DNA from 4 places in the Pantoea sp. X-Soil-ISGK-275 genome. Region 1 is predicted to be linked to each of the others. Evidence: predicted binding sites of a transcription regulator. Region 1 holds the regulator's gene; each other region holds the start of a gene.
What was found. The regulator PurR, encoded in region 1, represses purine synthesis genes. The targets are predictions, from matches to a motif close to CANGCAAACGTTTGCNTG.
Positions count from the first base shown of each region.

Region 2: a site for PurR is predicted at 1,528-1,545, ahead of tusA (sulfurtransferase TusA). Genes of this name have one in related genera too.
Region 3: a site for PurR is predicted at 2,188-2,205, ahead of purE (5-(carboxyamino)imidazole ribonucleotide mutase). Genes of this name have one in related genera too.
Region 4: a site for PurR is predicted at 1,938-1,955, ahead of AC6I8A_RS12285 (NCS2 family permease). Genes of this name have one in related genera too.

Region 1 is NZ_AP035976.1:1,894,136-1,898,161, forward strand. Features, by position in the region: gene punC (purine nucleoside transporter PunC) at 1-392, opposite strand, end outside; gene punR (DNA-binding transcriptional activator PunR) at 503-1,414, shown strand; gene purR (HTH-type transcriptional repressor PurR) at 1,411-2,436, opposite strand; gene cydH (cytochrome bd-I oxidase subunit CydH) at 2,711-2,800, shown strand; gene AC6I8A_RS08860 (C40 family peptidase) at 2,857-3,648, opposite strand; gene AC6I8A_RS08865 (Grx4 family monothiol glutaredoxin) at 4,013-4,026, shown strand, end outside.
Region 2 is NZ_AP035976.1:335,589-339,614, reverse strand. Features, by position in the region: gene AC6I8A_RS01485 (zinc/cadmium/mercury/lead-transporting ATPase) at 1-1,225, shown strand, start outside; gene tusA (sulfurtransferase TusA) at 1,222-1,467, opposite strand; gene AC6I8A_RS01475 (7-cyano-7-deazaguanine/7-aminomethyl-7-deazaguanine transporter) at 1,661-2,326, shown strand; gene AC6I8A_RS01470 (DcrB family lipoprotein) at 2,566-3,123, shown strand; one part of gene AC6I8A_RS01465 (IS3 family transposase) at 3,177-4,026, opposite strand, start outside.
Region 3 is NZ_AP035976.1:1,206,775-1,210,800, reverse strand. Features, by position in the region: gene cysS (cysteine--tRNA ligase) at 1-674, opposite strand, end outside; gene ppiB (peptidylprolyl isomerase B) at 948-1,442, shown strand; gene AC6I8A_RS05535 (UDP-2,3-diacylglucosamine diphosphatase) at 1,442-2,158, shown strand; gene purE (5-(carboxyamino)imidazole ribonucleotide mutase) at 2,290-2,799, shown strand; gene purK (5-(carboxyamino)imidazole ribonucleotide synthase) at 2,796-3,860, shown strand; gene AC6I8A_RS05520 (class I SAM-dependent methyltransferase) at 3,974-4,026, opposite strand, start outside.
Region 4 is NZ_AP035976.1:2,610,957-2,614,982, forward strand. Features, by position in the region: gene AC6I8A_RS12280 (hypothetical protein) at 1-158, opposite strand, end outside; gene AC6I8A_RS12285 (NCS2 family permease) at 420-1,718, opposite strand; gene AC6I8A_RS12290 (response regulator) at 2,106-2,852, shown strand; gene AC6I8A_RS12295 (carbohydrate kinase family protein) at 2,789-3,838, opposite strand; gene AC6I8A_RS12300 (ketose 1,6-bisphosphate aldolase) at 3,843-4,026, opposite strand, start outside.

The sequences.
Region 1 (4,026 bases):
ACTTTATTGGCTTTGGCTTTTGGATAGTGATCCACCACCAGCGCCTGCCAGCTTACGGCAGCCGCACAGACACCAATTGCCTGCACAAAACGCAGTGCCAGCATCAGGCGCACATCGGTCACCCAAAGCATCCCCAGACAACCAAGGGCGAAGATGGCTAACCCCGCTAGCAAAATCGGTTTACGCCCGTAACGATCCGACAGCGGCCCCCAAAAAACCTGGGCACAGGCGAAACCGCCGAGAAACAGACTCAGGCTGGCGCTGATGGTGCCAGGTGCGCTAGCGAAATCACGCTGCATATCGCCAAAGGCGGGTAAATACATATCCGTGGCAAGAAAGCCGAGCATGCTGAGCACGGCGAGATAAGGCATAAATGCTTTAGACGACAACATGTTGATTCTCTTTTGGGCAGGTTGAACGCCGGGGAGTGTAAAAGGATGCAACGCGCTTTGTGAAACGCTAATATTTGCATAGTGCTGTTAAATTTTTTGAAGGCAAAATTATGTGGTCAGAATATGCGCTTGAAGTGGTAGATGCGGTGGCGCGCACCGGCAGTTTTAGTGCGGCCGCGCAGGAGCTGCATCGCGTGCCTTCTGCCGTCAGCTATACCGTGCGACAGCTGGAAAGCTGGCTGGCGGTGCCGCTTTTTGAGCGTCAGCACCGCGAAGTGGTGATGACACCGGCGGGGGAGCATTTTGTACGTGAAGGACGATCTGTTATCAAAAAAATGCTGGCAACCCGTCGACAGTGTCAGCAACTGGCGAATGGCTGGCGCGGGGAGCTAAGTATCGCGGTTGACTGCATTGTTAAACCGCAGCGCACGCGGCAGTTAGTGAAGGATTTCTATCGCCATTTTCCCGATATGGAGCTGATTATCAGCTACGAAGTGTTCAACGGCGTATGGGATGCGTTGGCTGATGGCCGGGTTGATGTGGCGATTGGCGCGACCCAGGCGATCCCGGTGGGTGGACGTTTTGCCTTTCAGGATATGGGCGCGCTGAACTGGCGCTGTGTGGTGAGTCCCGACCATCCGCTGGTCAACAGCACGGAACTGGATGATGAAACATTACGGGCGTGGCCATCGCTGGTGCTGGAAGATACCTCGCGTGCGTTGCCGCGCCGTATGACGTGGACGCTGGATAATCAGCGGCGGTTGGTGGTGCCGGAGTGGGAAACCGGGATGGATTGTTTGCTGGCAGGATTGTGCGTTGGAATGGTGCCGGGCCATCTGGCGCGTCCGCTGCTGGACAGCCATAAACTGGTGGAACTGGCACTGCCGCAGGCCTTTCCGGACAGTCCGTGCTGCGTCAGCTGGTCAGAACAGCGCGCGTCACCGGCGCTGGAGTGGTTACTGGCTTATCTCGGGGATGCTGAAACGCTGAACCATGAATGGCTCAGCGAAGTGTCGGCTTAGCGACGATAGTCGCGGAATGGACCGTACGCCACCGAACGGCGTTCAATCAGCGTTGGCTGGACTTCGATGGTTTGCGGATCTTCACGCTTGCTGGTGATGCGATCCAGCAGCATTTCCAGCGCTTTTTCACCCAGTTCGGCTTTTGGCTGATGCACGGTGGTCAGCGCTGGAGTGAAATAGCGCGCGTTGCGCACGTTATCGTAGCCAATGACTGAGATATCCTGCGGCACGCGCAAACCCATCTCATCAGCAGCGCAAATCGCGCCCATCGCCATGATATCGCCGCCGCAGAACACCGCAGTTGGACGCTGTTTCTGATTTAAAATCTGCTGCATCGCCTGATAGCCCGATTCAGGTTCAAAGTCGCCCTGAACCACCCATTCCGGACGCACCGTGATGCCCGCTTCGCTCATCGCCTGCAGGAAGCCAGCGTGACGTCCGCCGCCGGTGTTGCGCTCCATCTGGCCGGGAATGGCACCGATATCGCGATGACCACGTTCAATCAGATAACGCCCGGCGAGATAGCCGCCCTGAAACGCATTGTCCTGCACGGTATCGGTGAAATCACCGCGTGACGCGCCCCAATCCATCACCACCATTGGGATATTGCGGTTCTCTTCCAGCATCTGCAGCAAATCGTCTGGATATTCCGAACACATCACCAGCAATCCATCGACGCGCTTTTGCGCCATCATCGACAGGTAAGCGCGCTGCTTTTGCAGATCGTTGTGCGCATTGCCGAGAATCAGCGTATAGCCGCGTTCGAAACACCGGTTCTCCACCGCTTCGATAATTTCAGCGAAGTAGGGCGCTTCGCTGGAGGTCGCCAGCAGACCCAAGGTTTTGGTGTGATTGACTTTGAGACTACGCGCCACGGCACTCGGCGAGTAGTGTAATTCTTTGATCGCTTCCCATACGGCGTTACGCGTCTCTTCCGCAACGAAACGCGTTTTGTTGATGACATGCGAAACCGTGGTGGTTGAGACACCCGCGCGTTTTGCGACATCTTTAATTGTTGCCATGAAAATGGTACTCCTGGGCTTATCGCAACTTACTGATAAGTATATTGTTAAACGTTTGCGTCTGCTAATGCTTTTACAGCCCAAAAAAGCGGGCAAAACGGTGTGTTTTAGCAGGCGAAATCACTTCATCACGCTGTTGATACAGCATGCGCAAAATCTGTTGCGCAACGAAAGGCGGCGATTCTAGCAAGCTGATGCGTATAACACGAGATTTTTGCCCATTGCTGTGCGAAAATCGCTTTAACCCTAATAATTGTGTGACTAAGGAGTTGTGATGAATACCGACCTGAAACTGGCGCTAATGACCACTGTTGGCGCACTTTTGATGATTATCGCCTTCAGCTTTACCGCGATCATGCATTAACAAAAAAGCCGGAGCTGAGAACAGCATCCGGCTTTTTTATGATTGTTGCGCAACAACTAGCGAATAGTTTTTGGCGTCATCATGCGACGCGCGCCCACATAGTGTTTCTGCCAGTAATCCTCACCCAATGCGCTGATCTGAATATCTTTGCCGGTACGCGGCGACTGAATGAATTTCCCGTTGCCGAGATACACGCCCACATGATCGGCAGTGCCGCGATTATTGATGCGGAAGAACACCAAATCGCCTTTCTCGAGCATTTCACGTTTAATCGGTGCCGCATCGCGCAGGTGATACATCTCATTAGCGGTGCGTGGCAGTTTGAATTTCACCAGATCTTTATAGGCGTACCACACTAAGCCGCTGCAGTCGAAACCGGTATGTGGCGAAGCACCGCCCCATTGATAGGGTTTGCCGAGTTGGCCCATCAATTTGGTCATCGCCGTTTCACGCGCCTTTTGATAACGCTGGCGGTGCGCCTTACTCATTTTGATGCCGGTCAGCGCTAACGCTTCATCATCGACGGCGATCTCAGGTGTTTTCTTCGCTAGACGTTGATGACCGTATTTCTTAGCAGAAAGTTTCAGCGGGGATTTTTTGCTGGTGGTCTTGTGCAGCGCGGTTTCTGTTTTGGTCTGTTTTTTGAGTTTGAATTTTTGAACAGCTGTCAGGCGCGATTTTTTGGTGGTGGTTTTCACCGGGCGTCGTTTGCGGCGCTCGTCTTCACGTGCGCTCTTTTTCTCTGCTTTAAGCGAACTGGCATTAACGGGCGCATGCGGAGATGCAGCAGCCACATTAAAAAACAGTTGGGCGAAAGCCAGTATGAAAAGCGTAATTAGTAGACGCATAATCCGGTTACAGGTTAAGCAGGCTGAATGAAAGCAGACTGCGGCAAAGTGAGAGAAATCTGATCAAGTGACCAGCGCCGAAGCAATTCTAATCCACTTTTTTTCCAAAAGGTAAGGCCTTTTTCCATTAATATGTTACCAGATTGATTCTGTAGCAAAAATGAGCGATTTCAGCTGGTTAACGCAGCGAAACTATTGCTAATTATTAATTTATTAATGCCAATTAATGATATGAAAATGTTATTTGTCATGCGTTAACTTAACAAACATGGCGATTCGCCAGTGCAAACGCAAAATCCCGTTTTCAGTCCGGGAGCGAAATCGCTACAATAAACAAACACGAAGTAGAAGATTAAGGAAGGCAATAATGAGTACTGT
Region 2 (4,026 bases), 1.6 Mb from region 1:
CCGCATTCTGCAACTGATTGAGGAAGCCGAAATCCATCGTGCGCCGGTTGAGCGTTTTATCGATCGCTTCAGCCGCATTTATACGCCCGCTATTATGCTGCTGGCGCTGCTGGTGATGGTGCTGCCGCCGCTGCTGGGCTTTGGGGAGTGGTTGCCGTGGATTTATAAAGGGTTGACGCTGCTGCTGATTGGTTGCCCGTGTGCGCTGGTGATCTCGACGCCTGCCGCCATCACCTCGGGCCTGGCCGCTGCCGCGCGTCAGGGCGCGCTGATCAAAGGCGGCGCGGCGCTGGAGCGTCTCAGTCGCGTGAGTATGATGGCGTTCGATAAAACCGGCACGCTGACCGCCGGTAAACCGCAGATCAGCCACATCCAGCCTTTTGGCGCGATGGCGGAAGACAATCTCCTAAGTATCGCCGCCGCCGTTGAACAAGGTTCCACCCATCCGCTGGCGCGGGCGATTGTCAGCGAAGCCGAGCGTCGCGCGCTCACCATTCCGCAAGCGGCACAGCAGCAAACCCTGGCCGGCAGCGGCATTCGTGCCGCGATCGCTGGCGTAACCTATCAACTGCTCACGCCGCGCGAAGTCAGCCATCTCGACGACGCACAGCAACAGCAGATTGCTGAATTGGAAGCGCAGGGCCAAACCGTGGTGCTGCTGTTGCAGGAGCAGCAGGTGCTGGGCGCGTTAGCGTTGCAGGACCAGTTGCGCAGCGAAGCGATCCGCGCGCTGGCTGAGTTGCAGAAGCTTGGCGTGAATAGCGTGATGCTCACCGGCGACAATCCACGCGCGGCCGCCGCCATTGCGGCTGAACTCAACATCGATTATCGCGCGGGTTTGCTGCCCGCTGATAAAGTTGAGGCGGTGAGGACGTTAGGCGCGCAGCAGGCATTGGCGATGGTCGGCGATGGCATTAACGATGCGCCCGCCATGAAAGCCGCCACCATTGGCATTGCGATGGGCAGCGGCACCGATGTGGCGCTGGAAGCCGCGGATGTGGCATTAACGCAAAATCAGCTGGCGATTCTGCCGCGCACCCTTGTGCTGGCACGGCGCACGCGCGCCATCATTCGTCAAAACGTGGCGCTGGCGTTGGGATTGAAGGCGATTTTTCTGGTCACCACGCTGCTCGGCTTCACCGGTTTGTGGCTGGCGGTCTTAGCGGATTCCGGTGCCACCGCACTGGTGACAGCCAACGCGCTGCGCTTGCTGCGTCAGCGTTAGGCGCCTTTTTTAATCAGAAACTGGTACGGCAGGCTTTCGGTCTGCTGTGCCAGCAACTCATGCTCCATAAAGCGGCAGAAACCAGGAATATCGCGCGTAGTAGCGGGATCGTCAGCAATGATCAGCAAGGTTTCACCGGCCTGCATGCTGCGCACGGTTTTACGCACCATCATTACCGGCTCCGGGCAGCGCAGGCCAAGGGCATCAAGCTGATGGTCTGGCGCAGAAAAGGGATCGCTCATGATTCTCTGTCAGTTGTTAGTGATGGGCGCACATTCTAGCGCGCGAATGAGCCAACGCAAGGCGATAACGATTGCGTTAAAATTAACCATTGCATAAATTGCGCAACGCGTTAAGATGCCGCCGATTTTTTATTTACCATCGTGCCAACGCACGAACCTGGGTTCCCTCACCCCATCACTAAAAAGGCTTACAATGATCAACTTCTCTGCACGTCAGCGCATGCATGCGCTGTTTTGGCTTTCGCTTTTCCATCTGCTGGTGATCACGTCCAGTAACTATTTGGTACAGCTGCCGGTTTCCATCTTCGGCTTCCACACAACATGGGGCGCGTTTAGCTTTCCGTTTATTTTCCTCGCTACCGATCTGACCGTGCGCATCTTTGGCGCGCCGCTGGCTCGTCGCATTATTCTGGCGGTGATGATTCCTGCGCTGGTGATCTCCTACATCGTTTCCTGCGTGTTCTATCAGGGCGAATGGCAAGGTTGGGCATCACTGGAAGAGGTGAATCTGTTTGTTGCACGCATCGCCTGCGCCAGCTTTATGGCTTATGCGCTGGGACAGATTCTCGACGTCCACGTTTTTAACCGTTTGCGCCGTTTATCGCAGTGGTGGATTGCCCCAGCGGCAGCGATGTTCCTCGGTAATATCAGCGATACGCTGGCCTTCTTTTTCATCGCCTTCTACAAGAGTCCAGACCCGTTTATGGCGGCGCACTGGGTCGAAATTGCACTGGTGGATTACAGCTTCAAGGTGCTGATCTGCATGATCTTCTTCCTCCCAGCTTACGGCGTACTGCTGAATGCCATGCTGAAGCGCTTAGCGGAACGTTCCGCGCAGCAGCAGATCAATTTCGGCTAATTGCACATACACCAAATGCCGCATTACGCTAAGATTTCCTGACATACCGGCGGTTGCTTTTAACCGCCGATTCCGTTTTTATAGCCGTCATACTTCAAACGGCAGATGCGTTGGTTGCACGCGTTCACCCAATCACTTACTCATGTAAGCTCATGGGTTCACGCGCTTACCGCCTTTCTGCCGCTTGAATTATTTAGGCTATAAACCTAAACGACTGGAATCATGTAAAAGGGAAAAGAATGCGTAACGTAGTGAAATATGTGGGTATTGGCCTGTTGGTTATCGGCCTGGCGGCATGTGACCAGAAGAAAGATGATGCGGCAGCGAACAGCAACGGTGCGAACGCCAGCCAGTCGTCCCAGACGGTTAACCTGATGGACGGCAAACTGAGCTTCTCACTGCCTGCGGGCATGTCTGACAAGAGCGGCAAGCTCGGCTCTGAATCCACCAACATGCACGTCTATGCCGACGAAACCGGTCAGCGCGCGATTATCGTGATTGCGGGCGATCCCACCAACGAAGCGCTTGATGCGCTGGCACAGCGTCTGGAACAGCAGCAGCGCGGTCGCGATCCACAGTTGCAGGTGGTGTCTAACAAAGCGGTAACGCTGAAAGACCAGCCGGCACAACAGCTGGATACGGTGATTTCTGCCAACAATCAGACCTCATGGTCTTCGGTGATTCTGGCAAAAGTGGACGGAAAACTGCTGACGCTGCAGATTACCTTGCCAGCTGATAACCAACAGCAGGCGCAAAGCGATGCAGATAACATCGTCAAAAGCATCACATTGAAATAAGCTTTGGAACGGTCGCCATGAATGAACTGAACCCCATAACCTGGACCGTTTAGTTAAAGCGCTGCGTAATGCTGAGTCCTGTACGCTACCGGACTCAGCCCACCCAGCCCCATTTTTATCCGCTTAGTATTCCAGAAGTGGATATAGTCTCCGATGTCCTTCTCCAGCTCCTCTACGTCACGGTATTTCTTCAGGTAAAACATTTCCGACTTCAGATGACCGAAGAAGTTTTCCATCACCGCGTTGTCCAGGCAGTTTCCTCTGCGCGACATGCTCTGTTTTATCCCGTTTTCCGCCAGGCGCCGCTGATACTCCGGCATCTGATACTGCCAGCCCTGATCGCTGTGAAGAAGCGGACGCTGCTCGCCCGTCAGATGCTGTAAGGCTCTGCTCAGCATACCGTTTATCATCGGCATCAGCGGCTTACGCGCCGTTTCCCAGCCCACGATTTCGCCGTTATACAGGTCCAGAACCGGGGACAGGTAGCATTTTTCACCCGCAACGCTGAACTCCGTTACGTCCGTTACCCACTTCTCGTTCGGTGCCTGTGCCCGGAAGTTGCGCTGCAGCACGTTGCCGGCTGTCCGCCCCTCGGGCCCGCGACAGGACCGGTATCTCTTCTTTCTTACCGGCGACTGCAGACCCAGCGCCGACATCAGCTTCAGCACGGTTTTCCCGCTCAGCGCCCAGCCGTGCTGCCTGAGCAGGCAGCCCATGCGCCGGTAGCCATAAACACTGCGATGCTCCTCTGACAGCCTGACGATAAGCGCCTTCACCTCTGCGTACTTATCCGCTGCCTGCTGGCGGGCAAGCTGATAAAAAAAAGTGCTTTTTGGCAGCCGCGATACGCTCAGCAGCACCGGCAGGCGATGCCGCGTGCGCAGCAGCGTCACGGCTGCGGCT
Region 3 (4,026 bases), 690 kb from region 1:
CCGTGGATGTCGAAATGGGTGCCGAGCTGTTTGCAGTTCATCGCCGAACATTCGATGTGCCAGCCTGGACGGCCGTTGCCCCACGGCGAGTTCCACGCCGGTTCGTCCGCTTTAGACATCTTCCACAGCACGAAGTCCATCGGATTGCGCTTCACATCCGCCACTTCGACGCGCGCACCGGCCTGCAGCTGCTCCAGATCCTGACGCGACAGCGCGCCATAATCTTTGTCGCTCAGCACGTCGAACATCACGTCGCCGTTATCCGCCACGTACGCGTGCTTACGCTCAATCAGCCTGCCGACCAGCTCGATGATCTCATCGATATGACGCGTCGCGCGCGGCTCCAGATCCGGCGGCAGAATGCCGAGTGCGGCGAAATCGTTGTGCATCTCAGCGATCATGCGGTTGGTCAGCGTTTCAATGCTTTCACCGTTTTGATTGGCACGTTTGATGATTTTGTCATCGATATCGGTGATGTTACGCACATACTTCAGCTGATAGCCCACGTAACGCAGATAACGCGCCACCACGTCGAATGCCACAAAAGTACGCCCATGGCCGATATGACAGAGGTCGTAAACCGTGATACCACACACGTACATACCGATTTGACCGGCATGGATGGGTTTGAATTCCTCTTTCTGTCGACTCAGGGTGTTATAAATCTTTAGCATTGAACGGTTCCGTTTTATTTACGTGTGCGGGATTCGAACGTGATAAATGTGCATTTGGTTTAATACGGTCACCATAAATGGCGACCCTACGTAACCTAACCAGCCGGTTATTGTGCCGTATTTTTCTGACTTGTGCATCGCTCGGTTGCCAACTGCCGTCCGGTTACTGACGCGTTATTGGAAATTGTGATATAAGAAGCGTCTACAAAAATGCCTCGCCGCCTTGCAGGCGCGGCAACTGATACTGACGACAACCTTGACAGGAAGAAAATAATGGTCACTTTCCAGACGAACCATGGCGATATCGTAATTAAAACTTTCGATGACAAAGCGCCGGCTACCGTGAAGAACTTCCTGGAATACTGCGCGGAAGGTTTTTACGATAACACTATCTTCCATCGCGTAATCAACGGTTTCATGATTCAGGGCGGCGGTTTTGAGCCTGGCATGAAGCAGAAAGATACCAAAGCAGACATCCGCAACGAAGCGAACAACGGCCTGAAAAACACCAAAGGCACCCTGGCGATGGCGCGTACTCAGGCGCCACACTCTGCCACTGCCCAGTTCTTCATCAACGTGGCAGACAACGACTTCCTGAACTTCCGTGACGAAAGCCTGCAAGGCTGGGGTTACTGCGTGTTCGCTGAAGTGGTTGAAGGCATGGACGTGGTTGAGAAAATCAAAGCGGTGAAAACCGGCCGCAGCGGCATGCATCAGGACGTTCCGGTTGAAGACGTTGTCATCCAGAAAGTGACTGTTAGCGAGTAATGTCGCGCACGCTGTTTATCGCAGATCTGCATCTGTGTCATGAAGAACCGGCAATTACTGCCGGTTTTCTGCATTTTTTGCAGGGAGAAGCGCGCGCGTGTGATGCGCTTTACATCCTCGGCGATCTGTTTGAAGCCTGGATCGGCGACGACGATCCTAATCCGCTGCATCAGCAAATCGCTGCGGCGCTCAAGGCGCTGCCGGTGCCTAAATTCTTTATCCACGGTAATCGCGATTTCCTGCTCGGCCAGCGTTTTGCGCGCGCCTCTGGAATGACGCTGCTGCCCGAAGAAAAGGTGCTCGATCTTTACGGACATCGTGTGTTGATCATGCATGGCGATACCTTGTGCACCGATGATGAAGGTTATCAGCGTTTTCGCGCCAAAGTGCATCAGCGCTGGTTGCAGCGCCTGTTCCTCGCGTTGCCGCTGCGTCTGCGCATGCGCATTGCCTCGCGCATGCGTAATGGCAGCAAGCAGGCAAATCAGCACAAGTCGGTCAGCATCATGGACGTTAATCAGTCCGCGGTGGAAGCCGCGATAACGCGCCAGCAGGTGCCGATTCTGATTCACGGCCACACCCATCGTCCCGCCATTCACACCTTCACGCTGCACGGCGAAAATGCCGAGCGCGCGGTGCTCGGTGCCTGGCATGAGAACGGATCGATGATTCAGCTTGATGCCAGCGGCGTCAACCTGATCGAATTCCCCTTCTGAAATCCGGGCATCAATGCCCGTTTTCCGCCTACGCAACCGTTTTCCTTGCTGCCATCTCATGCTATTCTCTGTGCCCTTCTTCGCCTGCCCGCCCGGCCAGGTTCGTTTGCATATTCACAGGAGTTGACCGCATGTCATCCAACGCCGCCCCGGCCCGTATCGCCATTGTCATGGGTTCCAAAAGTGACTGGGCTACCATGCAGTTCGCCGAGGAAATTCTTAACAGCCTGGATGTTCCCTTCCACGTTGAAGTGGTCTCAGCTCACCGTACGCCCGACAAACTGTTCAGCTTCGCGGAAACCGCAGCCGACAACGGTTTTCAGGTGATCATCGCCGGTGCCGGCGGTGCTGCCCATTTGCCGGGCATGCTGGCCGCGAAAACGCTGGTGCCGGTGCTGGGCGTGCCAGTGCAAAGCGCGGCGCTGAGCGGCGTCGATAGCCTCTACTCCATCGTGCAGATGCCGCGCGGTATTCCGGTCGGAACGCTGGCGATTGGTAAAGCCGGTGCCGCCAACGCTGCCCTGCTGGCCGCGCAGATTCTGGCGATCCACGACAGCGCGCTGTCAACGCGCATCGCCCACTGGCGTCAAACGCAGACTGATGAAGTGCTGAACAACCCGGATCCGCGGGAGGAAGCATGAAGCCGGTTTGCGTATTAGGAAATGGTCAGTTAGGCCGCATGCTGCGCCAGGCGGGTGAACCGCTGGGGATCGCGGTGTATCCGGTGGGTCTGGATGCGGAGCCTTCTGCGCTGCCGATCGCTGAAAGCGTGATTACCGCCGAGATCGAGCGCTGGCCGGAAACCGCGTTAACCCGCGAACTGGCGAGCCATCCGGCCTTTGTGAATCGCGATATTTTCCCGCGTCTCGCCGATCGCCTGACGCAAAAACAGCTGCTGGATCAACTGAACCTCGCCACCGCGCCGTGGCAGCTGCTGGCCGATAAAGCCGAGTGGCCGAACGTGTTCAGCAAATTGGGCGAACTGGCGATTGTGAAGCGTCGTACCGGCGGCTATGACGGCCGTGGTCAGTGGCGTTTACGCGCCAATGAAACCGATGCGCTACCGGATGAGTGCTACGGCGAATGCATCGTTGAGCAGGGCATTAATTTCAGCGGCGAAGTATCGCTGGTCGGCGCGCGCGGACACGATGGCAGCACGGTGTTTTATCCGCTGACGCATAACCTGCATCAGGACGGCATTCTGCGCACCAGCGTGGCGTTCCCGCAAGCCGATGCCAGACAGCAACAGCAGGCGGAAGTGATGCTCAGCGCCATCATGCATGAGCTGAAGTATGTTGGCGTGATGGCGATGGAGTGTTTCATTACGCCTGAAGGTTTGCTGATCAACGAGCTGGCCCCGCGCGTGCACAACAGCGGTCACTGGACGCAGAATGGCGCGTCCATCAGCCAGTTCGAGCTGCATCTGCGTGCGATTTTGGGTCTGGCGCTTCCGCAGCCGGTGGTGTTTGCACCGTCGGTAATGGTGAATCTGATTGGTACCGATGTGAATCTGGCGTGGCTGCAACAGCCGCTGGTGCATCTGCATTGGTACGACAAAGAGGTGCGCGAAGGCCGCAAGGTTGGGCATCTTAATCTGACCGATAGCGATCGTGGGCGCCTTGCGTCAGCGCTGAATGCGCTGGTGCCGCTGCTGCCGGAAGTGTATGCGAGCGGAATTGCGTGGGCGGTTGAGAAGTTATAGTGCAGCTGTTTTTCCCTCACCCTAGCCCTCTCCCAAAGGGAGAGGGAACCGATCGAGCGAACATCTCCCTCTCCCTGTGGGAGAGGGCCGGGGTGAGGGCATCAGGCCCCCCTTTACCCCACCATCTTCATCGCCACATGGCTCCAGCGATTCAGATGCGTAATCT
Region 4 (4,026 bases), 720 kb from region 1:
GCCGTAAGCACCGCAACATCTGTCTGAATCTGCTGTGTGGTTTTTTCCAGCTGTTCAACCCGTTTGGTTAATTGTTCCATTTGATGATCTCCTTTGTTTCCAACGTCAAAAATAAGCGGTGGGAACACACGAGTTGTATTGCTAATGGGGTAATCCATTACCGAGTCCTCTTCCATCGCGTTGCTCAACCTTTCCACCACACCGTTAGTGAAACAGATTTGCGCAGCGTTAACATTCCACGATCCCGCCATTCGCAGCACATTTTTTGCGGGCAGGTTTACACAACACGCACAGCCTGGGCCGTTTTGAGATTGAAGGAAAGTGAGTATCAAAAAGGATTGCGAGGTGACACGCAGAAAATAAACGAAGGGATGCAACAGCAGACACGGAAGCCCGAGCGGGCTTCCGTTAAGCAAGATTTACGCGCTCAGCCAGCCCAGTTTGATGACAAACAGAATCGACAGAATGATCAGCGCCGGGTTGACCTCTTTGGTGCGACCGCTCAGCAGTTTCACCACTGTCCAGGTGATGAATCCGAAGGCAATACCGTTGGCGATTGAGTAGGTCAGCGGCATGGTCAGCGCTGTCACGGTAACCGGCGCGGCGGTGGTGATGTCTTTCCAGTCAATATCAGCCAGACCAGATGCCATCAGCACCGCAACAAACAGCAGCGCTGGCGCAGTGGCATAAACCGGTACGCTGCCCGCCAGCGGCGAGAAGAACAGGCTCAGCAGGAACAGAATCGCCACCACAATTGCTGTCAAACCGGTACGGCCACCGGCGCTGACGCCCGCAGCAGATTCCACATAGCTGGTGGTGGTTGACGTACCGAGCAGCGAGCCAAACAGCGCGGCGGCGCTATCTGCGATCAACGCACGACCCATTTTCGGCACGTTGCCCTGCTCATCCGCCAGTCCAGCACGCTTGGTCACACCTAGCAAGGTGCCGGTGTTATCGAACACGTCCACGAACAGGAAGGCGAAGATCACGCTGACCAGGCCAACGTTAAACGCACCCGCGATATCCAGCTGCATAAAGGTTGGCGCGATAGAGGGCGGAGCTGAGAACACGCCGCCAAACGGCGTCAGGCCAATGCCCATGGAAATAAAGGTCACCACCAAAATACCGATCAGCACCGCGCCGGTAACGCGACGCGCTTCCAGCACCACAATGATGAAGAAGCCGAGCAGCGCCAGCAGCGGGCCCGGTTTGGTCAGGTCGCCCAGGCCAACCAGCGTAGCTGGGTTATCCACCACGATGCCCGCGCCTTCCAGCGCGATGATCGCCAGGAACAGGCCGATACCGGCACCAATACCGGCACGCAGTGGCAGCGGAATGCTGTTAATAATCCACTCACGAATTTTGAAAAGCGACATGGCAAAGAAGATCACCGCCGACAAGAACACCGCGCCCAGCGCGACTTGCCACGTGTAACCCATATGCAGAACCACGGTATAGGTAAAGAAGGCGTTGAGGCCCATGCCCGGTGCGAGTGCAATCGGATAGTTAGCGATCAAGCCCATTAACACACAGCCAATCGCCGCAGCCAGACAGGTCGCCACGAAGACCGCACCTTTATCCATGCCGGTTGCACCGAGAATGCTCGGGTTAACAAACAGGATGTAAGCCATTGCCAGGAAGGTAGTGATACCCGCAATGATTTCTGTGCGAACCGTTGTGTTGTGCGCTTTTAATTTGAAGAGTTTTTCTAACATCATCATCTCTCATGAGCGGAGTCGGCACGAATGCGCGCGCTCCTTGCCAATGTGGTTTACAGACTTATTGTTGTATTGGACGCAAGGCGTTTAACCTTCCCCTGTCCTCATAGCAATAGCTATGCCATCACCCTACGCAATCGATTACGTTTCCGAATAATGCTTCGCTTAGGATAATTCCGAACCAGAATGAGGCGCGATTATGGTGCATTGCACCAGCGCCGCGCAATCGTTTTCCCTCGTTGCGATTGTTTGGCAAAAAGAGTGCGGCACTGCACGCTTCCGCACTCTGCCAGGCGATGGCGCTCACGTTTCTGTTGCTTGAATCTGCAGCTAAAAAACATCGGGTTACACTGCATTTAACCCTTTCGTAACAAAAGAGGCGCATCCATGAAGCCCGCGATTTTGGTGGTCGATGATGATCGTGCAGTGTGCGAATTGCTGCACGATGTGTTGAATGAACATGTGTTTACCGTTTATTGCTGCCATCAGGGTAAAGATGCGCTGGCTCTGCTGGCGCTACATCCGGAAATTTCGCTGGTGATGCTGGATATGATGCTGCCAGACACCAACGGCTTGCTGGTGCTACAGCAAATGCAGCGGCAGCGTCCCGATCTGCTGGTGATCATGTTGACCGGCATGGGCTCGGAAGCGGATATGGTGGTGGGACTGGAGATGGGCGCGGATGATTACATCGCCAAGCCTTTCAACCCACGCGTGGTGGTGGCACGAGCGCGCGCTGCACTGCGTCGCTGCGGACGACTGGCGCAGCCGGAAGCGTTGCCGGATGAAGGCTGGCAATTTAACGGCTGGCGGCTGGACGATGCGCGCTGTCAGCTGTTCAATCCACAGCGCGAAAGCGTGCCGCTGACGCAAGGTGAATACACGCTACTGCGTGCGCTGGTGGCGCATGCGCGCAAAGTATTAACCCGCGATCAACTGCTCGAACTGACGCACAGCGAAAGCCTCGAGGTGTTTGATCGCACCATTGATGTGCTGATTATGCGGCTACGACGCAAGATCGAAAGCAACCCGCATCAACCGAGCCTGATCCGCACCATTCGCGGTCTCGGCTATGTTTTCTCCGCCGATGTGATGCGTCCTGCCTCTTCGGCGCGTGAAACGCAAATCGCCTGATCCATCCAGCGCTGCATCTCGGCTAATGGCCGCGTACCGTCCAGCGCGTTGGCGGCATGCAGATTAAAACAGGCGCAGGTGTGCGCCAGCTTCAGCGTTTCCGTCAGCGACCAGCCTTCGTGGCTGGCATAAAGCACACCGGCGCAAAACGCATCGCCCGCGCCAACGCTACCCACGATCTCTTCCGGCGCTAAACACCACGCGGGCTGCCAACGCCCTTCGCCTTCTGCTTGCTGGCCCCACGCCCCTTCCGGTGCGTGAATCACCACCCGCTGACGTACGCCTTGCTGCAGTAGCCAGGTCGCCGCCTCGGCAAACGCTGAAGGCGCGGCAAGCCCTTGCGGGGTGCGCAAACTGATGCCGGTGAGCGATTGCGCCTCCAGTTCGTTGATCACCAAATAATCGAGCCAGCGCAGCGCGGGCACCACCAGCGGGCGATATTCGCCCACGCGCGACACCAAATCGAGTGAGGTGAGATAGCCGCGCTGCTGCATCTGCGCCAGCAATCGTGCGCTGCGCGTGCCGTATTCCTCGTCCGGCACATCAAGGCTATCCAGCAGCAGCAAATAACCAAGATGGAATATGCGATGGGATGTGGAGACGTCGGCGAAATGCGCCAAATCGAGCTTGCCATTGGCACCGCGAGCATGGAAGAAGGTGCGCTGGCCGTCCGGCGTAGTCATCACCTGCGTCATCGCCGTGTTGATGCCTGCGGTGCGCTGCACAAACTGGCGGTCGATGTGATGATCGTCCAGCAGTTGCAGGATGAAGTCGCCGTCGCTGTCCTCGCCCACCATGCCGACGCCCGCCAGCGGCAAATTCAGCTGCATACGCGCCAGGGTAAACAGCACGTTGAGCGCCGCGCCGCCGCTGCACTTCTCGCTGTGCTGAATCTCCGTCAGCCAGCCCTGTTCCGGCCAGTGGCTGATGCGCTGCACGTGATCCACCAGCATGCTGCCGGCACCGATGATTCCGTTACGCACCATGCTGTCAGGCCCTCCCGGCGCTGCCGAACACCTGCATCTGCTGCGCCACCACGTTGGCGATGTCACGCTCCACGGCCATCAGCAATTCGGCAAAGGCGTCGTAGCGTGCATCGCGCTGAGTGATCTGCGCTTCAATCGCCCCGAGCGCCGCCTGCGACATGCCGGTGTAAAAGTTGATTTTATTGATG